Regions from separate parts of the Paenibacillus sp. S-12 genome, predicted to be linked through region 2. Evidence: a T-box and tRNA genes for the amino acid it is inferred to sense, from the RefSeq annotation. Region 2 holds a T-box; the other holds one or more tRNA genes.
The links. A T-box is a leader RNA that pairs with one kind of tRNA and senses whether it is charged. The one in region 2 lies ahead of pheS (phenylalanine--tRNA ligase subunit alpha), so its partner is inferred to be a tRNA-Phe.
Positions count from the first base shown of each region.

Region 1 (12,322 bases), on a different contig from region 2:
GCACAAGCGGTGGAGCATGTGGTTTAATTCGAAGCAACGCGAAGAACCTTACCAGGTCTTGACATCCTCTGACAATCCTAGAGATAGGACGTCCCCTTCGGGGGCAGAGTGACAGGTGGTGCATGGTTGTCGTCAGCTCGTGTCGTGAGATGTTGGGTTAAGTCCCGCAACGAGCGCAACCCTTAACTTTAGTTGCCAGCATTCAGTTGGGCACTCTAGAGTGACTGCCGGTGACAAACCGGAGGAAGGTGGGGATGACGTCAAATCATCATGCCCCTTATTGACTGCCGGTGACAAACCGGAGGAAGGTGGGGATGACGTCAAATCATCATGCCCCTAACGGAATATAAGACCTTGGGTCTTATAAACAGAACGTTCCCTGTCTTGTTTAGTTTTGAAGGATCATTCGATTCTTCGAGATGTTGTTCTTTGAAAACTAGATAACAGAAGTAATTCACATTCAATTAGTAATGCAAGATATCACGTAGTGATTCTTTTTAACGGTTAAGTTAGAAAGGGCGCACGGTGGATGCCTTGGCACTAGGAGCCGATGAAGGACGGGACGAACACCGATATGCTTCGGGGAGCTGTAAGCAAGCTTTGATCCGGAGATTTCCGAATGGGGAAACCCACCACTCGTAATGGAGTGGTATCCATATCTGAATACATAGGATATGAGAAGGCAGACCCGGGGAACTGAAACATCTAAGTACCCGGAGGAAGAGAAAGCAAATGCGATTCCCTGAGTAGCGGCGAGCGAAACGGGACCAGCCCAAACCAAGAGGCTTGCCTCTTGGGGTTGTAGGACACTCTGTACGGAGTTACAAAGGAACGAGGTAGATGAAGAGGTCTGGAAAGGCCCGCCATAGGAGGTAACAGCCCTGTAGTCAAAACTTCGTTCTCTCCTGAGTGGATCCTGAGTACGGCGGAACACGTGAAATTCCGTCGGAATCCGGGAGGACCATCTCCCAAGGCTAAATACTCCCTAGTGACCGATAGTGAACCAGTACCGTGAGGGAAAGGTGAAAAGCACCCCGGAAGGGGAGTGAAAGAGATCCTGAAACCGTGTGCCTACAAGTAGTCAGAGCCCGTTAACGGGTGATGGCGTGCCTTTTGTAGAATGAACCGGCGAGTTACGATCCCGTGCAAGGTTAAGCAGAAGATGCGGAGCCGCAGCGAAAGCGAGTCTGAATAGGGCGAATTGAGTACGTGGTCGTAGACCCGAAACCAGGTGATCTACCCATGTCCAGGGTGAAGTTCAGGTAACACTGAATGGAGGCCCGAACCCACGCACGTTGAAAAGTGCGGGGATGAGGTGTGGGTAGGGGTGAAATGCCAATCGAACCTGGAGATAGCTGGTTCTCTCCGAAATAGCTTTAGGGCTAGCCTCAAGGTAAGAGTCTCGGAGGTAGAGCACTGATTGGACTAGGGGCCCCTACCGGGTTACCGAATTCAGTCAAACTCCGAATGCCGATGACTTATCCTTGGGAGTCAGACTGCGAGTGATAAGATCCGTAGTCGAAAGGGAAACAGCCCAGACCGCCAGCTAAGGTCCCAAAGTATACGTTAAGTGGAAAAGGATGTGGAGTTGCTTAGACAACCAGGATGTTGGCTTAGAAGCAGCCACCATTTAAAGAGTGCGTAATAGCTCACTGGTCGAGTGACTCTGCGCCGAAAATGTACCGGGGCTAAACGTATCACCGAAGCTGCGGACTGTTCTTCGAACAGTGGTAGGAGAGCGTTCTAAGGGCTGTGAAGCAAGACCGGAAGGACTTGTGGAGCGCTTAGAAGTGAGAATGCCGGTATGAGTAGCGAAAGAGGGGTGAGAATCCCCTCCACCGAATGCCTAAGGTTTCCTGAGGAAGGCTCGTCCGCTCAGGGTTAGTCGGGACCTAAGCCGAGGCCGAAAGGCGTAGGCGATGGATAACAGGTTGATATTCCTGTACCACCTCCTCACCATTTGAGCAATGGGGGGACGCAGGAGGATAGGGTAAGCGCGGAACCGACACAGGTAGGTGAGAAGAGAATTCTAAGGCGCGCGGAAGAACTCTCGTTAAGGAACTCGGCAAAATGACCCCGTAACTTCGGGAGAAGGGGTGCCTCGGTAGGGTGAATAGCCCGAGGGGGCCGCAGTGAAAAGGCCCAAGCGACTGTTTAGCAAAAACACAGGTCTGTGCGAAGCCGCAAGGCGAAGTATACGGGCTGACGCCTGCCCGGTGCTGGAAGGTTAAGGGGAGTGGTTAGCCGCAAGGCGAAGCTATGAACCGAAGCCCCAGTAAACGGCGGCCGTAACTATAACGGTCCTAAGGTAGCGAAATTCCTTGTCAGGTAAATTCTGACCCGCTTTCAAGGTTCAAGCCTTGTAATTGTATCATGAATCGCGTATAATACGGTGGACAAGCGTATTACGCACCTTAACGAATTGGAGAGATACCCAAGAGTGTAGCTCAGTTGGTAGAGCGGATTTTTATCTCAAGTAAAAGTGGAGGTCAACCCCCACTTTTTTTAATTGAATATGGCTCGGTAGCTCAGTTGGTAGAGCAAAGGACTGAAAATCCTTGTGTCGGCGGTTCGATTCCGTCCCGAGCCACCATTGCAAAGAAGTGGCCAAACGCAGCAGACTGTAAATCTGTTCCCGTCCGGGTTCGGTGGTTCGAATCCATCATCCTCCACCATTTGCGAGCCATTAGCTCAGTTGGTAGAGCACCTGACTTTTAATCAGGGTGTCGAAGGTTCGAGTCCTTCATGGCTCACCAGTTTTTTCAATCGATCTCAGCGAAAGCTGAGGTTTTTTTGTATGTTCACGTATATTTTACATGAAGGTGAATATAGCATGATGAAATGGTTAATACGAGCGGTCGTGTTTGTAGCGACAGTTTTTATCGGGTTTGGTATTGCTAAATGGTTTGACGCAATCGGTAAGCCATGGACGGCTGGTATTATTTATGGTTGTAGCATAGTTACCGTTTCAATCACAGATCATTTGATTCGCATAAGGCAAGAGAAACAGTCTGCCTAATAGCACATAAAGCATAGTCGCTACATAGATACCGGTTGGGGCAGCCTAATCGGTTTTTTTGCATCTTGATATGGTACAATGGAAGTAATTTATGCTGGACGAAATGGGTTGAGAGCGATGATGGATAAGCAAGCATTGCAACTGCAGATCGAGCGACTAACGGGTATGCGCTTAGAGTCGTTACACATTCCAACGGCACAGTGGGAAGAGTGGGTATCAACAGCGGTGGAAGAGAAGGATAATTTACCGTCATCCCCCCTTGCGATGGTAAAGCGAGATGGTCAATGGTTTCTATTATGGAAGCCTGGCAAAACGACAACAGAGGTTATGAAGCTGGATGGCAGCACATTATCAGCGCAAGATCTCCAATGGCTTGGGCTTGTTCTATGGATGCAGCATCAGTCGAAACCTGCAATGAATAGTGCACATGTAACGGATGAGCAGCAGGCCTATCTTATAAGTCAATGGATTATTGAGCATATGAAGGATGGCGATACGACCGCGGAAATTCCGGATTCCTTCTCATGGAAAACAAAAATGTTTACGCAGAGTGTACCCTTTCTGTTGGTGGCAGAGCATGCTCATCGGGAGAATCCGGGATACAAGCATTTATATAAGCTGCTTAAATCCTACTTTGGTGGGGACTTAATTTTGCTACCTTTATCGGACAAGGAATGGCTTATTTTATGCCCAGAGCAGCTGATTCAAGTCAGTGAAGCAGACGAAGATGTGGAATCCAAGGAAACGATGGAGGAACAGCTAACTTCATTCTGTCTAGGGCTGTATGAGCTACTAGCGAGTGAATGGGTAGGGGATAGTCAGTTATCAATTGGTTATCCATTTGCTCCAGTGAAGGGAATGCCATCGGTTGTAAGCCAGCTCAGAGAGACGATGTATTTGGGACGTACCTTTCATGTCACGGACAACATCCATCTTCCTTGGGAGCTGCATTTAGAACGGCTTGTTAACAGTATACCGGATGGGGTGCGCAAGCAGTTCCTTCAGCGGGTCGTAACAAAGGCCGACAGCTTTAATGATCCGGAGACTTTGTCAACTTTAGATACGTTCTTTCAGCATGATTGTAGTGTTAGCGAAACGGCAAAACGTCTCTATATTCATCGCAATACGCTATTATACCGATTAGATAAAATTAAGCATGAGACGGGGTTGGATGTTCGTCAGTTTACGGATGCTGTGTTGGTAAAACTCATATTGCTATTGTACAAAGTAACAAAATAGGACATTCATTTTTTGTGCAGATTGTGTATAGTTATTTGTACAGGGTTCCGGTAAGATAAATGTATCGAAAGTAACCGATTACATTTTATCTAACTATAAGGGGGAAACGCACATGGCAGGCGTACGTTTAGAACATATTTTCAAGAAGTATCCGGGTGCAGAAAATCCAACAGTTAAGGATGTTAACCTGGACATTCAAGACAAAGAGTTCCTCGTATTGGTAGGCCCATCTGGTTGCGGTAAGTCGACAACACTGCGTATGATCGCAGGTCTTGAAGAAATCTCTGAAGGTAAATTGTTCATTGGCGATCGCCTTGTGAATGACGTTGCTCCTAAAGATCGCGATATCGCGATGGTTTTCCAATCTTACGCTTTGTATCCACACATGAACGTGTATCAAAATATGGCGTTCGGTTTGAAATTACGTAAGTTCAAAAAAGAAGATATTGACAAACGTGTTCGTGAAGCAGCTCGCATCTTGGACATCGAGCATTTGCTTGACCGCAAGCCTAAGGCTTTGTCCGGTGGTCAGCGTCAACGTGTTGCCTTGGGTCGTGCGATCGTTCGTGAACCACAAGTATTCTTGATGGATGAACCACTTTCTAACTTGGATGCAAAATTGCGTGGTCAAATGCGCGCGGAAATTTCCAAGCTTGCTAAGCGTTTGCAAACCACTGTTATTTACGTAACGCATGACCAAATCGAAGCAATGACAATGGGTGACCGTATCGTTGTTATGAAAGATGGTATCATTCAACAAGCAGCTTCCCCAGACGTATTGTACAATCATCCGGTTAATATGTTCGTTGCAGGTTTCATCGGTTCCCCTACAATGAACTTCATTACAGGTTTATTGTCCGAAGAAGGCGGCAACTTCCGCTTCAAGGCAACTGGCTTGGATGTAGCAGTTCCTGCAGGTCGTGCACAAATCTTGAAAGAAAAAGGATATGTGGGCAAAGAGGTTATTCTCGGCGTGCGTTCCGAAGATATCCATGAAGAGCCTGTATTCTTGGAAGCTTCCCCTAACAGCATCTTCACTGCGGCTATCGAAGTTACAGAGAACATGGGTCATGAAATGTTCTTGTACTTGACAGGTGTAGGCAAGGAAACGGTTATCGCTCGCGTAGACGGACGTTCTAACGCGAAAGAAGGCCAAAACGTGAAGCTTGCTATCGACATGAACAAAATCCATATTTTCGACAAAGATTCCGAGTTGAACTTGTTCGAGAACTAATTCAATATAAAATAAAAAGGCTGGTCCCTTGGGGCCAGCCTTTTTATCTCTTCCATTTCCCACGGAGTCTTTATTTCAACCTTTTAATGACTTTTTGAAAGGCAGTTATGAACTTCATATACCATATATATCCCGATTTAGTTTTAATTTGATAGATGTGTAGCCTTAACGAGAATGTATAAGAGAGAAAATGGCCGAATCGAACTTTTCCAAGTTCAATCGGTTATACTTTTGGACAGTTGAGTGAAATCTATTTTACTGATACAGATTCGGAATTTCCCTTATTGCTGCAATCCATTCAGTGAGGTACGGACAGCTTTCGAGAAGCTGTTGCCACTTGCTTGATCCCAGTTGATAGACCATGTCATGACTCCATGGAAGCCGCGGTAACCGGATGACTTGATTAGCTGATAGGATCCTCCATAAGAAGTGCCTTTAACGAGATATTGTAATGCCTTATCAATATTTGCTGGAGAGGTATAGCCTCCGCTTGCTGCAGCAGGAGCAGCCGGCAAGCCAATCGCGACTTGATCTTCGCGCAGTGCAGGGAAGCGGTTTGCAGCGTTGCCATTGACCGGGAAGCCCTGCAGCAGCATTTCAGCCATGGCAACTTGGAAGTCGGCCGTGCCTTGACTATAGGATCGTCCATCTAATGCGGTGATAGAGCCCGTATTGTAATGTTGAACATGCAGAATATTCAAGCGATCCTTGAACGCATAAATTACTGGCAGATAGGCTCCCCATGGCCCGCCATATGCGACCATGCCTCCTTGTACATACGCGGTTTCTGGTGCCATTGTCAGCATGAAGTCTGTAGGTTTGTTTGACAGGATGGAATGAATTGCGCTAATCAGATTGACGATTTTCGGTGTTGTTGGGTTTTTAAAATCAGTGTCGGCACCGGTTAAGGCCAATGAGCTTCCTTCCAGATCGATATCCATCCCGTTGAAGCCGTATTCCTGAATAAGATCGTTCATGGAGCGGACGAAATTATCTCTCGCTGTTACAGAGGTAAGCTCGACGGTGCCGTTTGCTCCGCCGATGGAGATGAGTACCTTCTTCCCTTGCGATTGGAGCAGGGCGATATCAGCCTTGAATTGTTCTTTCGTTGCGTTGTATGGCGTGAAGGCCATTGTTGCCCTATCGCTGATAGGCTCAGCGAATGCCACTTGAATAATATCGTAGCGTGAGGATATATCCTTTAATCGAATATTGGATGATCCGTTGTCGAAGTTGTGCCAGTATCCGATTAATTGCTTCGAACTGGAGCCAATCGGAACTTGAGGTGTGTCGGCCGTAAGGACATTGCTATCCGCAGAGCGATTGCCAGCAGTGTCGAATGCACGAACGAGAATGGTATAGGAAGTTGCGGCATTCAGTCCTGTCAAGGTGTAAGTGGTGTTGGCTGTGGAAGCAGCGTCAGAACCATTAAGCAGGATATCGTATCCCGCAACGCCGATATTGTCTGTGGATGAATTCCACGCTATCGTTAAGCTGGTTGGGGTAGCTGACAGCAGTTGCAATCCGGTAGGAGCTGTAGGCGGATCAGTATCGACAGGCGCGGCGTTCGTACGAACGACAAGGCTGCTGCTTGGTGTGGATCGGTTGCCTGCTGCATCCAGAGCGGTGACGGTGAATGAATAAGAAGTGTCAGGTGTTAGAGCTTTGACAGTGTATGAAGTGGAATTCGTTGATCCTGCAAGCTGTGAACCATTGTATACTTCATAGGATACAACGCCGATGTTATCCGTAGCTGCATTCCATATTAATGCGATCTCGGCAGTGCCAATCGAAGCTGCGCGCAGGTTAGTTGGAGCTGTAGGAGGTGTGGTGTCGCCGGGATCATCAGCTGACAGCTTCCATAACGCAGGTACATTTGGCGGCTCCCAACCAGTAAGAGAGGTGTGAGCTTGGAGGCAAGCATATGTCTTCCCACTGTAGGAGACGAGATCTCCGGACTTGTATGCGGTGCTCGGCGACCATGGAGCAGCTGCTCCGAGTACTGTGGAAGGAAAGATGGACAGCAAGAGGACGAATACAAGAGCAAGGGCTGTAAACGACCTTGGAAGCGGATTCATTACCAATCGTAACGGACTTCGATTCATGAGAATGCCTCCTTCGTTCAAAGATAAGGGATGGACGGATGGGTCTGACAGGGAAGTCATTATAGGTAAGGATCGGATTCCTACTTTTAACGGGTTTTATGATTCGCAGTAACGAAGGGTGAGGAATCCGGATAAATATCATCCACCTCCTTTTCCGTAAGTAATTTGAAATATTCGTGAAAATAGGGGATTTTCCTGCTTCCCCTCAACTAAATATAGAAATATTCTCTTTGATTATTCCGTTGTTGTGTTTGCGAAGTGAGGTACGTTGAAAAAAGCGAGCTTTTCCTATACGATGAATACAAAGAGATACGGCATTATTAGCATCATAACAGGACGTAAGCGATTGTGAGCAATGCCGGAGACGAAGGAGTGAACGACGATGGCCAAAAAGGTAAAGGTCTCCGAAATGGTGGAGCAGTTCCATCTGGAGGTTTTGGCTGGCGATACAGGCTTGAAGCGGACAATTACTGTTGATGATTTGCATCGACCGGGGCTTGAGATGGCCGGATATTTTGAATATCACCCGAAGGAACGTGTACAGCTGCTCGGCAAGACGGAGCTTGCTTTCTTCGAGATGCTCTCCCCAGAAACGAAGCGTGAACGGATGCAATTGTTCTGTTCGGAAGAGATGCCCTGCATTATCGTAACAAGAGGACTCGATGTTCCGAAGGAGATTATCGACGTATGCCAAGAGCAGGGAGTACCCTTACTGCGCTCACGCATCGCAACAACGATTCTGTCTAGCCGCATTACGAGCTTCCTGGAGAAGAAGCTGGCACCAACGGCCACCATTCATGGCGTATTGGTCGATGTATATGGTGTCGGAATGCTTATTACTGGCGGCAGCGGGATTGGTAAGAGTGAGACTGCATTAGAACTGGTTAAGCGCGGACATCGTCTAGTAGCGGATGACGCAGTAGAAATCCGTCAAACTTCTGACAATGTACTGCACGGTTCGGCACCAGAGCTTATTCGCCATCTGCTTGAAATTCGCGGCATCGGCATCATTAACGTTATGACATTGTTCGGGGCAGGCGCCATTCGTAACAATAAGCGAATCAGCGTGGTCATTTCTTTGGAGAATTGGCAACAAGATAAGCAATATGATCGTTTAGGCATTGATGAGGAGACAACCAGAATTATTGACACGGATGTTCCACTCGTTACGGTACCGGTTCGTCCAGGACGGAACTTGGCCGTTATTATTGAAGTGGCAGCCATGAACTATCGTCTCAAGCGTATGGGTTACAATGCGGCATTGCAGTTTACGAACAAGCTGACAGAAACGATTGCCGAGGATATGGATGATTTTGATTGATCATAAGCGTAACCTATATACATGAAGGAGTGTAAAGCATGGCAACAATGCTGCTAGATCCGATAGCGATTCAGCTAGGGCCGTTGAAGGTGCATTGGTACGGGATTATATTAGGTACCGCTGCATTGGTTGGTCTGCTGCTCGCAATGCGGGAAGGAAAGAGATTCGGCATATCCCAGGACTTCTTTATGGATTTGCTATTGTTCGGTGTGCCTTCCGCTTTGATAGGGGCGCGTGCATATTATGTGGCGTTTAAGTGGGATGAATATAAAGACAATTGGGTAGATGTCTTTAAAATATGGAATGGGGGCATTGCCATCTATGGTGCCCTAATTGGTGCAGTTATCTGTGCGATGATTTATGTCCGCAAGAAGGGCTATTCGTTTTGGCGGATTGCGGATATCTGTGCACCTGGGCTTCTAATTGGACAGGCTATCGGACGCTGGGGCAACTATGTGAACCAAGAAGCATATGGCGGGCCGATTGAGGAAGCGTTTTTGCGCAACACCTTGCATCTTCCTGATTTCATTGTGAATCAAATGAACGTTCAAGGTATATTCCACCACCCAACCTTCTTATATGAATCGCTGTGGAGCTTCACAGGGGTGCTGCTGCTATTCGGCTTCCGCCGTCTACGCAATGTGCGCAGCGGTGAAGTATTCATCAGTTATCTAATCTGGTATTCGATTGGGCGGTTCTTTATTGAGGGACTGCGTACGGATAGCTTGGCGTATCAAGGATCAGACTGGGTAGTATCATTGATTGATGGACTGTGGTCTCCAATGACAGTCGTATTCGAGCCAGGCTATTTAGATCCTGCATATGGCAATGTACGCATCTCGCAGTTGCTCGCCATCTTCTTAATTGTAGCGGGCGTTATTCTTATTATCGCTCGTCGTATGACAGGAGCTGCGCGAGTTCCTTATAATTCGCCGATGACTTCCGCGATTCGTGTAGAGGCAGGTACAGGAGCTGCCGGGAGTTTGCCCCAAGTAGAGGCACCTGTTCAGAAGACCATGGCAGTCGAGAATGCAAAGTACGAAGAAGTATCTGTGGAAGAAGCAGCGGAGAGCATGCAGGGCTCACCGGACTCTTCTGAATTGGAAGTAGCGGATAAAGGGACAGATAACCAACAACTAGATCATGATAGCAAGAAGGAGTAGTATAAATGATACGAACGGTACTATTTGATTTGGATGGCACAATTATCGATACGAATGAGCTTATCATCGAGACCTTTCTCCACGTACTGCGAGATAAGACGCCGTCGCCGTTCACACGTGAACATATTATCCCAAGTATGGGGCTTACGCTAGAAGAGCAAATTCGAATTTTTACAGGACAGGATCAGGTTGATGAGCTGGTGGCAGCTTACCGAGAATACAACGTTACGCGTCATGACGAGCTTGTACGTGAATTTCCTTATGTGAAGGAAGTGATGGCTGAGCTGCATGCATCAGGGATTCAGCTCGGTGTTGTGACGACGAAAATGCGGGCTACAACAGAGCGGGCCCTGCGCATGTTCGGTCTAATCGACTATTTGAGCACGATTGTTACCGTTCAGGATGTGACTCATCCGAAGCCGCACCCTGAACCTGTGCTTCGTGCTGTTGAAGCACTGAAGGCAGATCCAGTACAGACGATTATGGTCGGCGATAGTCCTGCAGATATACAAGCTGCGAATGCTGCTGGTGTTGTATCATGCGGCGTAGCTTGGTCACTGAAAGGAGAAGCTGTACTTCGTCAATATGAGCCACGCCATATTATTCATGACATGCGTGATTTGTACGCATTGGTCGGATTGGAGCGGAAATAAAAGTGAGAGATGTGGAGCGGCATCCTGTCGAAGGACCGAATAGTCTGTGGCAAATTTACCGTACGGTCAGTCCTTGGAAAGGAATGTGGAACTTCATCTGCATTCAAATTGCACGGTATAGCCCATCCCTGCGACTGAAGCTGTGGATCTATCGCAGGCTTCTGCGTATGAAGGTTGGAGAGTGCACAGCCTTCGGTCTGATGGCGATGGTGGATGTCTTCTTCCCTGAACGAATTGAGATCGGGGATAATACGATAATCGGCTATAATTCCACGATCTTGGCGCATGAATATTTGACACATGAATATCGACTCGGAACTGTGCGTATCGGCAGCCATGTCATGATCGGGGCCAATAGTACGATCTTACCTGGTGTCACAATTGGGGATCACGCGGTTGTCGCTGCGGGAACGGTCGTGTACAAAGACGTATTGCCTGGTCAAATGGTAGGCGGCAATCCTATGCGGGTCATTCGGGATGCAGCTCTCATGACAGAACCATCCACACAATAGAAGAATCAGCCGAGAAGTGGTAGGAAAGGGGCTCCCCACCTGCCACTTTTTTGGTATTTACAAACAATTTGTACATGGAAACAATAATGTCAACAATTGAGAAGTAGGTTAGTTTAAAATAGGTGTAATGTTACTGGAAGAAGAGGGAAGTACAACATGCGAAAGAAACGCACTGTAGGTGTCATATTGCTCATAGCTCTTCTATGCTGCACGCTGTTCTTGAATACGGATGGAGTACAGGCGCAATCACACCGTATTGTATGGGATGGGTATAATGGCTTTGAAGAGCAAGCATTGTTGATGGGGAATGAGTGGTATGTCCCAGCCGACGCCCTAGAGAAAGCCTTTGGCATTCAAGTGCGTACGACAGACAAACAATTGGAGATGTCTTCAACGGATAATCTGAAATCACATTGGGAATACAGACCGCTCCATTATCGTGATGAAGTGATAACACTAATGTATCACAATATTCAGAAGAATCCAGATCATGTCACCTTCATTTCACCGAATCAATTAGAGGAGCAGATTCAGGCTCTGCTTCATAACAATTACAATTTTATATCCATGGATCAGTATATAAACTTTATGCTTTATGGGGCGCAGATTCCGCCGAATGCTGTCTTGATGACATTCGATGACGGCTATGAATCGTTCTATACGGAAGTGTACCCGATTATGCAGAAGTATCATATTCCAGCGACGAATTTTGTAATTGTGTCAACGATTGATAATCGAAAAAGTGTAGGAAGACCAAAGCTGACTTGGGAACAAATGCGCGAGATGAAGCGTAATGGTATGAGCTTTTACAGCCATACCTACAATTCCCATGCATACACGGTGGTTAACGAGAAGGGCACTTTGAGGCCGATGTTGTCCAAGCCTCAGTATTTGAAAAAGCTCCATCGCAAGGAGACGCGTGAGGAATTTACAGCTCGGGCCAAACAGGATCTTCAGCGGGCAGAAATGCGATTGAAGCAAATGCTTGGCAACACGTACAGTGTGGTTGCTTTCCCGTATGGATCTTTTAACAAGGATGTTCTTGATGTATGCAAGCAGTTGGGCATCTATGTTAC
Region 1 covers NZ_JASIUF010000025.1:571-12,892, forward strand. Annotated here, with positions in the region: partial or broken rRNA gene NO352_RS22625 (16S ribosomal RNA) at 1-431, shown strand, start outside; tRNA gene NO352_RS22630 (tRNA-Phe) at 2,518-2,593, shown strand; tRNA gene NO352_RS22635 (tRNA-Lys) at 2,681-2,756, shown strand; gene NO352_RS22640 (hypothetical protein) at 2,834-3,019, shown strand; gene NO352_RS22645 (PucR family transcriptional regulator) at 3,137-4,258, shown strand; gene NO352_RS22650 (ABC transporter ATP-binding protein) at 4,371-5,492, shown strand; gene NO352_RS22655 (fibronectin type III domain-containing protein) at 5,774-7,597, opposite strand; gene hprK (HPr(Ser) kinase/phosphatase) at 7,980-8,918, shown strand; gene lgt (prolipoprotein diacylglyceryl transferase) at 8,957-10,081, shown strand; gene ppaX (pyrophosphatase PpaX) at 10,087-10,734, shown strand; gene NO352_RS22675 (acyltransferase) at 10,737-11,246, shown strand; gene NO352_RS22680 (polysaccharide deacetylase family protein) at 11,403-12,322, shown strand, end outside.
Region 1: it has a tRNA-Phe gene. The T-box ahead of pheS (phenylalanine--tRNA ligase subunit alpha) is inferred to sense a tRNA for this amino acid. The anticodon was not compared.

Region 2 (12,322 bases):
ATTTGGCATTTGCAATTTCTGATTCACGTACGAAACGATTTTCCGTCAACCTTACGGTAGTAGCTGATGCTACAGAGGTAACAGGATACTTTGATTCAATTCGAGTTTATGAAATCCCAAAGGCGGACGTAGAAAAAATTAATGGCATGACTTCAGAAGAAGTCTCAGCATATTATTCGTATGTTGACTCGATGACGAACATCATCAACCCGTATGCTATCGGGATATCAGGCAACCTACTGCCTCCGTTTACGGAGTGGGTTTTAGGCGCGGAACGTACAGCTAATGTAATGTACACTCAGCCTTATGATATCGTGATCACTTCTCCTAGTAAGGGACAGCAAGCTTATTATTTTGATCTTGTTGCTGTTCCGAATAAGACGTATACATTGAGTTCGAGCAAAGGACGAATGTATTGCGGTGTAGACGATGCTAACGGTACTAAAAGATATATTGCAGACGTAGACGGCGGGAAGGTTACCTTTACAACGTCAAGTACAGCAAAGGCTATTCGTGTACAATGTTTGAATCTTGTAAGTTATATAGATATCAATAACCCATCCACATTCGTTTATGGGGAAGGTGATTTCGAATTTAAGAACCCAATGCTCACGCTAACATCTGAACTGCAGTCATTCTCGCCAATGAATCGCAGCGTGTGGGCAGCCGAATGCAAGCTAGCCGCTAATCCGGTAGACGGCAGCAATGCAGACATGCTTAACATGAATGAAGATGGATTGCCGTATGTACTGGAAAAGTGGGGCAAGCTGCCGTTAATAGAAGGGCAACAATGGGTACTAGTCGCAACATATACGGGTTTTAAACAGGTAGGTGAATCAAATAATATATACCCAATTACGGGAAATCAAGGACTTGTAGTTAAGCATGACGGTAAGCTACTTCCAAACTTTACGGGAATTCCAGCCAGTTCAGATATGGGAACAATATCCCAAAATTCTGGGCAATTGCATATTACAGTCTCTAATAAAGACAGCGGATGGGGCGATAACTACAAACCGGAACCTGACGAAATCAAGTCATATTTCTTGGGCTGGAAAATGTACGACACCGAAACTTCAAAAACAACAGAACCATATAATCGTACAGATGGAAAGTATAAAGGGTGGGTACGGCGTAATGACGCTGGGCAGTTTGTGGATGGAACCGGAACGTTGCCAACGACAGAAGCGCCGCGCAACAGCCGTTGGACGCCGTATCGCCTCCAATATCTCAAAGCGAAGCCAACGGTTAAGCCCGTTAAGAATTACGAAACTGGCCTGACACTCTCGAAAGGCTGGAACATGGTAGAGGTCAGTAGCGACATTATGATTCGGGAGAAGGCGAAGCCTACGTACTATTCGCCCAATGAAAATTACTATATCAACAATACAGCAGTAAGTGGAAGCCTACTAAAGAATAAGGTGTCTCACATGCTGAGGGTTTACCGCAATGGACAGGTTGATAATACCGCAAAGATCGAAAATGATGCTAACGCATATGGCAAGCAGCACGTTAGATTTTTACCGTCAGACTTTGACCCCTCCGCAGTCTACCACGTCACATACATGATGCTAGACCCGACTCTGTCGGCTCCTATCAGCGGCAGCATAGCGACGAATCTACGGGGCACGGTAACGGATATGGTATCGTGGGCAAGTGATGCAGAACGTAGGCTTTCGGTGGTTGAGAATGGGGAGCAAGATAATCTATCGCCGGAGAGCATAGGAGCTGCGAAAAAATCGGACTTGGATGGACTTACGAAAAATAGTGTGTGTATAAAAAATGGCACAAGCAAAGACCTTAACGCTTACCGTGAGCCGGGGCTTTTCTTCATCGGCAGCCTGAACGAATACACTAACAGTCCGTCACCTGATTTGGGGTTCAGTTGGGGGATCCTGCGTGTAGAGACGTTAGGGACAACCGCCTATGTGGTTCAGTCGTACACATGCGTTTTAAATAATGTCACCTTTACACGTTCCAAAGCGGAGAATGCATCCGGTAGAGATTGGACGCCTTGGATAGTTTCTATAAAGGCAGATTATGACGGAATTTTACGTTTATCTAACTGGTTAGATATCCGTGGTGACGCTGGCCTACTACACCTGTATGGAACAACACATGGCTATATCACATTCAACCAAGGCGGCGTACGTAGAGGATACGTGGGAATAGGCGATCCAAACGCACCGGGTAATTTAACCCTTTCAGCTGACAACGGAAACCTGTGGCTTAATGCAGGTGATGGTGGCGTGTTTGTGCAAGGTCGAAACATCCTATACGAGATAGACCAGCTAAAAACGTCTGGCGTTAATAACAAGCAGGCGCTTGTCGACGCGCTTAACGCCAAGGGGATAGCCGCGTCAATTAACGAAGATTGGGGGGGGTTAATTGCTAAAGTAGGGCAAGCTGCTATTTTTAAATCGGCGTATGTCAGTAATGAACATAAAGTTACAACTAGTACAACGGATCGATTTAATTTTTTCGATATGCCAGCAGGAACTACAAAAGTGAATTTCACTTCTGATCCGGAAGGGACAACGTCAATATATGAATCTAGTAATTATTATAACGGTACGGATATGGCGTTTGTGGTTCGAGACGCGTTTGGAAATGAGTGCTATGTTGGCAGTAGTTACAGAGGACAAACCATGTACCTATATAGCTTTATGATAGATACGGCAGCCAATAACGCTAGATACACGTATTTTGATGGCGATAATAACAAGCAGGTTTCAGTTATAAATAAAGCGGCAAATTTAAATCCTGCTGGTGGACTGTCTTTTGGAACTTATATTTACGGTACAGGTTATGCTGTAACGGCAAAGGTTGCTGGCCTGTTAACGTATGCATAAAGGAGGAGTACCATGTACGTAGTATACAAAGAAACATCGCAAGGAACGTTAGTCACAACAGTATATATGAATCCGACACCTGAACAAATGGAAAAGTCAGGGATCGAAATCAACGGCAAATTCCCAACGCCGGACGCCATTCCTGGAATGGTTCCAGTGCTAAAGGTAGACGTCGAAATGGAGCGGCTTTACTATGACTATGGACGGCCGGATACACTAGAATCCAGAGTTGCTGAATTGCAGACCGAAAACGAGAATCTGAAAAAAGAGAACGCCGCATTGTTGTTACAGGTAGCTGGTCTGGATGCGTCAGGTCAGCAGCTTACGCAAGATCATGCAACACTACTATTACAGCTAGCTGAAAAAGGAGTGATCTAATATGGACTGGTTCACAACGATTAAACGGTACTATGATATGGGGATCTACAAAAACGATCCGAAAGATTCGTTATATGTCGGGAAGTTCTGCGAGTTTGGCAAGATTACGCCAGAACAATTTAAAGAAATTACCGGTGAGACATACTCTGCAATATAGCCCCTATTAAAACTTACCCTCTCGATTCCTTTCACAACGAAAAGGGCCGACTTTCGCCGGCCCTATCCCTTTTCTAATTGTAATCCTACAACGTCTGCAGCACAAAGTGCAGCACGAACAACAGTGATATCCCATAGAACAATGGCTTCACTTCGCGTCCCTTGCCCACGGCAAGATGGAACAACGCGTAGCTGATGAACCCGACTGCAATCCCGTCGACGATGCTGTGCATGAGCGGGATGAACGCGATAATGAAGAACGCGGGAAGACCCTTGTGCATTGCATCGAATTCGATCTTTTTCACGCTTGGCATCATCAGGCCGCCGATAAAGATCAGTATCGGAGCTACGGCTTGATCAGGTACCAATGTCAGTACCGGTAATGCAACCAATGTACCTGCAAACAGGATCCCCGTAACGATAGACGTGAGCCCCGTCCGACCACCAGCAGAAATGCCAGCAGCAGTCTCAACCGTCGAGACATTCGGGCTTGTGCCGAACAATCCGCAAGTAATGACGGAAATCGCATTGGCCTGCAAGGATCGCTTAAATCGTTCCGGATTCCCGCTCATTTGCAGGTGCGCATTTACAAGCCCCACATTTTCGAACACAATGACGAGCGTCAGCGAGAAGGTTGCTACAGCAAGTGTAACAGCCGACATGCCTTGAAACGTGAACTGGCCGAATACATCCCCATATGCAGCCCACGAAAAAGACCCGCCTGTTGCTGCGCTAGCGTTAGGCACTGCACCAACTGCATAAGCGAGAGCTGTTCCTGCAATAATGGCGATGAGCAAGTTGCCCGGAACGTTGCGCATGAACAGAATGCATGTAAGAGCCAATGTCGCGAGGGTAACAAGCACTCCAGGATCAGCAAAGGACTGCAATGCAATCATCGTAGACTGATTGGGGACGATAACGCCGCCCTTTTGCAGACCGATTAAAACGAGCATAAGCCCGATCCCTACAGAAATAGCCTCCTGCAATGATTCTGGGATTGCTGCCCGCAGCTGCCCCGCAAGTGACGTGAAGCTAATTGCCGTAAAGCAAACACCGGATAATACCACGACACCCAGCGCTTGCTGCCACGTCATGCCCATGCCATGCACGAGCGTGTAGGTGAACATCGCGTTAATGCCCATGCCGGGCACTAGAATAATGGGGGATTTGCCCCATATGCCCATTAACAAGCAGCCGACAGACGAAGCGAGCACGGTTGCGATAATTCCCGCTTCCTGCGGTATGCCTGCATCTGCCAATATTGATGAATTTACAATGACAATATAGACGATAGCGAAGAAGGACACGACACCGGCCAGCAGTTCCTGCCGCCAGTTGATTCGCGCAGCTTCAGAAGCGTCATTCAAGGATGCTTCTGTCTTCGATTGTATATGTTCCTTTTGGCGGACCAATCGTAAACCTGCTTTCCATCGTAGCCCCTCACCCAACCCTTAGCATGAAATAGAGGAAATTCAAAAAGTCTACTTGTGATCACGAAGAACGACAGAAAGTAGTTTGTGCTGAAAACCGGCCTTTTTGAATATGCACTCATAAAAAACTATGCCCGAATACAAATTCGCGCATAAGTTGCTCTTATTGTATCACATGACCACTTCAAATAATCAAGTGATGTTTGACTTTCCTGCAATTTGTACAATGATCCACCTTGCATCAACCCGTGAAATTACATATAATAAATAACTAATTGATTGTTCAAAACTATGGTCAACACATGCGAAGATGGAGATAAGTACACAGTACCGCTTGCCAGGGAGGCAGCGCCGCAGATTGAGAGCGCTGCTGAAGAATGGACTGTCGAAATTCACTCCGGAGCAGGCGCCTTGAACTGGCACGTCACGTACGGTGAAGCTGCTGCAGTAGAGGTTCCCGGACTCGCGGCACGTTATTGCTGCTACAAGTGAGATTTTGGATTGGATCATAACCTCCGTATTCGGAGTGCATGCCAATCGGATCTAATTAGGGTGGTACCACGGTCTTCTCGTCCCTTGTGACGAGAAGGCCTTTTTTTATTTCGAGTGGAAATGAAGGGGGCTTACACAATGAAGGAGCGTTTACAGGCACTGCGCGCCGAAGCGCTGGAAAAGCTGCAGCAAGTAAAGGATGCAGGTCATTTAAATGATTTGCGTGTTAAATTCCTCGGTAAAAAAGGTGAGCTGACAGAAGTACTGCGCGGCATGGGCAGCTTGTCGGCAGAAGAGCGTCCGCTCATCGGTCAAGTGGCGAACGAAGTGCGCGGAGCCATTGAGACATTCATCGAGGAGAAGCAAGCGGCTTTTCTCCGTGAAGAGACAGAGCGTCGTCTTCAGGAAGAAACAATTGACGTGACACTGCCGGGCCGCCCAATGACGGTTGGTGCGGTTCACCCGCTGAACAAGGTTATTCAACAAATTGAAGACATTTTCATCGGTATGGGATACACGGTAGCAGAAGGTCCGGAAGTGGAGCAGGACTACTATAACTTTGAAGCGCTGAACCTGCCGAAGGATCACCCTGCACGCGATATGCAGGATTCGTTCTACATCACCGAAGACATCCTGATGCGTACGCAAACATCGCCGGTACAAGTGCGTACTATGGAAGCAATGAAGGGGAAAGGGCCAGTTAAAATTATCTGCCCAGGCCGCGTATATCGCCGCGATGACGATGACGCAACGCATTCCTTCATGTTCCATCAGATTGAAGGACTCGTGATCGATAAGAACATCCGCATGAGTGACTTGAAGGGAACGCTGCTTCAATTCGCGCAAGAAATGTTCGGTTCCAAAACACAAATTCGCTTGCGTCCAAGCTTCTTCCCGTTCACGGAGCCAAGCGTTGAGGTCGACTTGACTTGTATGAAATGCGGCGGCAGCGGCTGCCGAATCTGCAAACAAACAGGCTGGATCGAGATTCTGGGAGCAGGCATGGTTCATCCGCGCGTGCTTGAAATGGGCGGCTATGATCCGAAGGAGTATTCCGGCTTCGCATTCGGTATGGGTGTAGAGCGTATTGCCATGTTGAAATACGGCGTGGACGATATTCGCCATTTCTATACGAACGATATGAAATTCGTGCAGCAGTTCGCGCGGATGTAGTCAAAATAAAAGTTCAAAAAGTTCGGTTTTCAGCACCAAGAAGGTTGCGGGAACTTGAAGCGGATGCTTTCGTAGCGAGTTTGCTTTGCAAAACTTGTAAGGAAGCGCGGAGTGCAGGCAAACTACATGAGCACTTGAAATGTTTCCAAAGGAAACCTACATCGAAAGCATTCGCTCTTCGAGAGTGAGTGCGAGATTCGATGTCGAGTTACTTCCTGTGTTGCTTCGTGATCAAAAGCGGACTTTTTGAACCACCTCTTAACAGAAGAAAGGAAGAGAGCGAGAAATGAACGTATCCTACCAATGGCTATCGCAATATATCGACTTGACCGGCGTTTCTGCTGAAGAAATCGCGGAACGCATGACGCGTGCCGGTATCGAGATCGACTCGGTGGAGAACCGTAATCAAGGACTCGACCACATCGTCGTGGGCTATGTCGTATCCAAGGAGAAGCATCCAGATGCGGATAAGCTGAACGTGTGCCAAGTAGACGTAGGCGCAGAAGAAAAACTGCAAATCGTGTGCGGCGCGAAAAACGTAGATGCAGGACAAAAGGTTCCAGTTGCTACGATTGGCGCAGTTATGCCAGGCGGCATGAAAATCAAGCGCGCTAAGCTGCGCGGCGTTGAATCCCAAGGCATGATCTGCTCAGCGAAGGAGCTTGGCATGAATGACAAGCTGCTTCCGAAGGAAATGCAGGAAGGCATTCTCGTACTGCCAGCAGATACAGATCTCGGAACACCAATCGCTGACGTGCTCGGTTTGAACGATCATGTGCTGGAGCTTGACCTTACACCAAACCGCTCAGACTGCCTAAGCATGCTCGGTGTTGCACATGAAGTAAGCGCGTTGCTGGAGCGTCCTGCGCGTTTGCCAGAGCAGGATGTGAAGGAAAGCGCTGAAGCTGCCTCAAGCAAAGTGAAGATTAGTATTAGCGCTGCGGAAGGCTGCACGCACTACGCAGCACGCTATATTGCAGGCGTAACGATTAAGCCATCTCCATTGTGGCTGCAAAATCGCTTGCTTGCAGCAGGCGTTCGTCCAATCAACAATATCGTTGATGTAACGAACTTCGTCATGCTGGAATATGGACAGCCGCTGCATGCGTTTGACGCAGATAAGCTGAATGGTGGAGGAACGATCGACGTTCGCTTTGCGAATGAAGGTGAGGGACTGGTTACGCTTGACGGCCAAGAACGCAAGCTGGAACCGCATATGCTGCTCATTACAGACGGCGTGAAGCCAGTTGCGCTTGCAGGAGTTATGGGCGGTGAGAACTCCGAAGTATCTTCGGATACAGTGAACATTTTGCTTGAGTCCGCTCACTTCACGGGCAGCGTGGTACGCAAAACGTCCCGTCAATTGGGATTGCGCTCCGAAGCTTCTCTGCGCTTCGAGAAAGAAGTGAATCCAGAGGCGGTCATACCTGCATTGAACCGTGCGGCTGAACTGATCCGTACACTTGCTGACGGTGAAGTGTATGCGGGGATCGTAGAGCAGAAAACAGCATCTTTGGAACGCAAAGTAATCGAGCTGACATTGGATAGAACAAACCGTTTGCTTGGTACATCGTTAACATCCGAAGAGGTTCGCAAAATTATGGAGCGTCTTGGCTTCGAATTCGTTGAAAAATCCGAAGGCAGCTTCGCCATCACAGTGCCAACTCGCCGTGGCGATATTACGCGCGATGTAGACTTGATCGAGGAAGTTGCGCGTATTTACGGCTATGACAATATTCCGGTAACGGCTATAGAAGGTTCGACAACGCCAGGCCATCTGACGAAGGGACAAAGCATCCGCCGCGCGATCCGCCGTGTGTTGACAGACAATGGCTTGAATGAGGTCGTGACGTATTCCTTTACAAACCCTGCGGATACAGCATTGTTCCCATCCTTCTTGGAAGATGCAGTGCCTGTTCGCTTGGCAATGCCGATGAGCGAAGAGCGCAGTGTGCTGCGCACGAACCTGACGCCAGGGCTTATTGATGTAGCGGTGTACAACCGCAACCGCAAGCACGAGGATATAAGCATCTTCGAACTGGGCACACTGCATCTGACGAAGGAAGAGCAGTTGACTGCTCAACCGAAGGAAGTGCTGGTTGCTTCTTTACTGATGACAGGCAAGCGCAATGCTGCACAGTGGAATGTGAAGGCAGAACCGGTTGATTTCTATGATATGAAAGGTGTGCTTGACAGCCTCGTATCGTACTTTGGTTTGGAAGGACGTGTGCGTTATGCGGCAGATCGCCCGCAAGGTTTGCATCCAGGACGTTCCGCGTCGCTATATTTGACGGGAGAACACGGGGAACAGCATATCGGCTTCATTGGTCAATTGCACCCAGAGGTACAACATGCCAAGGATGTAGCAGACACGTATGTTGCCGAGATTTTGATGCAGCCGTTGATCGATGCGGCAGACTTCGATATTGAATACCGCAGCCTTCCGCGTTATCCGGCTGTAGATCGAGATATTGCGATCGTGTTGGATCGTGGAGCCGAGGTAGGACAAGTCGTTGCGCTTGCTAAGGAGACTGCAGGCGAGCTGCTTGAATCTGTAAATGTGTTCGACGTCTACACAGGTGAGCATGTTGCGGAAGACAAGAAGAGCGTTGCGATTTCACTCGTGTATCGTCATCCAGAGCATACCTTCACAGACGAAGAGATTACAGAGCTTCACGGCAAGGTCGTGGCAGCAATCGAATCGAACTTCAAGGCAGAGTTGAGAAAGTAAGGCAGCATCTATAAATAGAAGATCAAGAAGTTGGGACGGATATTCCGCTCCCAACTTTTTTTATGGGCAAACAAAGAGTGATAATTCTATATCATTCCTAGAATAGAGAAATAAAGAAATATACATAGAGAGTTCCTAAAAGGCCTGTATTTGCAATTCCGCTGCTGCTGCCCCTATAATAGGGAAACCCTGAAATAGCAGGGTATATGAGATGTTTTTTTGCTCTAAAAATCTATGAAATGAAACTTGACTTTCCTCTATACGTAGGAGGAAAAGAGCGGTGATATATCGAATTATCTAGTAGAGTTTGCATATGAGGTGCAAACAGGGAATAAATTGTTGCTGCATGCGGGCTGCAAGCTCCAGCATGGCACGTGAAGGTAAGGAGGACCAATGAATGACTAGTCCGGATAATAAGCATCGAGTAGCGGTTGAAATATATGGAACACAATATAAATTGGTAGGCACAACTAGCAAGGATTACATGCGCAATGTAGCGGCGATGGTGGATGAGCATATGCGAAGCATCGCGAATGCCAACTCGCGTCTTGATACAACGCGCATTGCAGTATTGTCTGCGGTACATATTGCTGAGCAAGTACAGAAAGTGAAGGATGAGCAAGTACAGCTTAGCTCGTCTTTGAAGGAAGTTGAAGCAGCGAATCATAATTTGTCGAAGCAACTGACACAGGTTCAGACGGAATCGGAGCAAGCGCTGGAGAAGCTGCGTCAGGAGTCTGCACAGAAGCTGGAGAAGCTGCAAACCGAGCTGAACAATGAGAAAGCGAAGGCTGAAAAGCAGACGGCAGAGCTTCGTGCAGAAACGGCAAAGCTGAAGGAAACAAATCAGCAATTGGCCGAGAAGCATAAGGCTTCGGAAGAGCGTGTGCATAAGCTGACCGAGCAGGTGAAGGAGACGGAGCGTCGGATTCAATCGTTGACGGCGCGTGAAAATGAACAGAAGAAGAAGCTGCAGCAAGTTGAAGAACGGCTGAAGGCTGTTCTGGAAGAAAAGCAGAAGGCGGAGCAGCTCCATGCGCGTACACTCAAGGAAAAGCTGGAGGAGACAGAGCGTCTATGGAGTACGAAGCTGAATGAGCAAAATCAAACTTGGGAATCACAGCTTCAAGACTCGGAGCAGAGCTGGCAGCAGAGAATGACAGAGTCCGAGCAGAGCTGGCAGGAGAAGTTGTCACAAACTGAGCAAGATTGGCAAGCCAAGTATACGGAGACCGAGCAGCAATGGCAGAACAAGCTTACCGACACAGAGCAAGGATGGCAGAAGCAGTTCGATGAAGCCAAACAGAGCTGGAGTCGTAAGCTTTCGAATAAGGAACAAAGCTGGCAGGAAGAGCGAAATTTGCGGGAGCAGGAATGGACAGATAAGCTGAACGTCAAGGAACAGCAATGGCGCGAGCAGCTTGAATCTGAAAAGCGTAATGCCGAGCAGATCTCAGCGGATTGGGAAGAACAGCTTGCGGAGCAGACCGCCGCATGGGAAGGACAATTGGCAGCCCAGACAACAGATTGGGAGTCGCGCTTAGCGAAGAGAGAAGCGGAACTGGTTCAAGATCGAGATAAGCAGCTCACAATGCTTAAGCAGCAGCATGAAACGAATGTGAAGCAGTTGCAGCAAAAGCATGAACAGTACGCTCAGCAGTTGAAGTTTGCCCAAGATAACCAGCGCAAGCAAGCAGAAGAGCGCCATGCTGCCAAAGTAAAAGAATTGTCCGAGCAACATGCTAAAGAAATCGAGCAGGTGAAGGCTGAGCAGCATTCCAATTTGGCGAAGGCGCAAGCGGAACAGAAGCAGGCCTTGGATGAGGCGCAGGCACTGCATCAGAAGGCGCTGAATGAAGTAAAGGCACAGTGCGAGAAGGATATTGCACAGCTGCAGGCTGATCAGAAGCAAGCAATGGACGAAATGCAGTCACTTCATCAAGAGGCTTTGAAGGAAGCGAAAGCAAAATACGAGGAAGAAATCATTCAACTGCTTGCTAATCAACAGGAAGCGATGGGAGAAGCGCAGGCGCTGAATCAGCAGGCGTTGGACGAAGCTAAGGCAAAATACGAAAAGGAAACTGCTCAATTGCACGCCGAGTTGGCGGAAGCCAAGTCAAGGCATGAACTGGAGCTGGATCAATTGATCACTGAGCATCTGGAGCAGTTGGAACAAGCTGAAACGGATAAAAGAACGTCAATGATGGAGCTTGAGGATAAGTGGAAGCAAGAGCTTGCTCGGGCAGAATCTGAACGCAGCAAGGCTGTTCAGCAGGTTGAGGCTGTATATCAAGAGAAGCTGCAGCATTCTGAGCAAGAGCGTGTACGTGCATTGAAGGAAGCAACTGAACAACATGAAGAGCAGCAGCTTGATTTGCTTGCGCAGCTTGAGCAGCAGGAGCAAGAACTGATCGCTCGGTATGAGCGGCAGAATGAAGAACTGCGTACTCAATATGAACAGCAGAAGCAGGTGCAGTGGGCTCAACATGAGGAGAAGCTGCTAGAAGCGCGTGCTCAGTATGAGAAGCAACTGGCAGAAGAGCGTGCCCAGCATGAGAAGCAGCAGCAGGAAGAGCGTGCTCAATACGAGGATCAGTTGCAGGAGGAGCTTGCTCACTATGAGGAGCAGTTGGCAGAAGAGCGTGCTCAACATGAAGAGCAACTGAAAGAAGTGCGCGTTCAATCGGAGAAGCGCCAGGAAGAACAGCAAGCTCAGTACGAGCAGAAAATCCAGGAACTGCGTGCTCAATATGAAGGCGATATAGATGCCTGGACTGTACTACAGGATGAAGCTTTAGCGGCACACGCCAAGGAGTTGGAGGAATTAGAGCAATCCTTGCGAGCGGAAGCTGAACTGGCGATGCAAAAGAAGGACGCCCGCATCCATCAGCTTGAAGGCCACTTAGGACGCGCGGAAGAGCTGGATCGTGCGCGTCAAGTGGAAATGGAACGCCTCATTCGCGTTAGAGATAATGTACAGGCTGAAGCGGCTGATTTGCAGCAACAGATTGACGCGATGAAGCAAAGTATGGAAGAAGAGCTTGAAGCACTTCGGAATCAGTATGACCGGCAGCTGAATGAACGTCTCGAACAAGAACGAGCAGCATGGA
Region 2 covers NZ_JASIUF010000016.1:232,841-245,162, reverse strand. Annotated here, with positions in the region: gene NO352_RS16505 (pyocin knob domain-containing protein) at 1-2,852, shown strand, start outside; gene NO352_RS16500 (hypothetical protein) at 2,865-3,230, shown strand; gene NO352_RS16495 (XkdX family protein) at 3,232-3,387, shown strand; gene NO352_RS16490 (NCS2 family permease) at 3,473-4,798, opposite strand; T-box leader at 5,115-5,396, shown strand; gene pheS (phenylalanine--tRNA ligase subunit alpha) at 5,447-6,481, shown strand; gene pheT (phenylalanine--tRNA ligase subunit beta) at 6,768-9,212, shown strand; gene zapA (cell division protein ZapA) at 9,610-12,322, shown strand, end outside.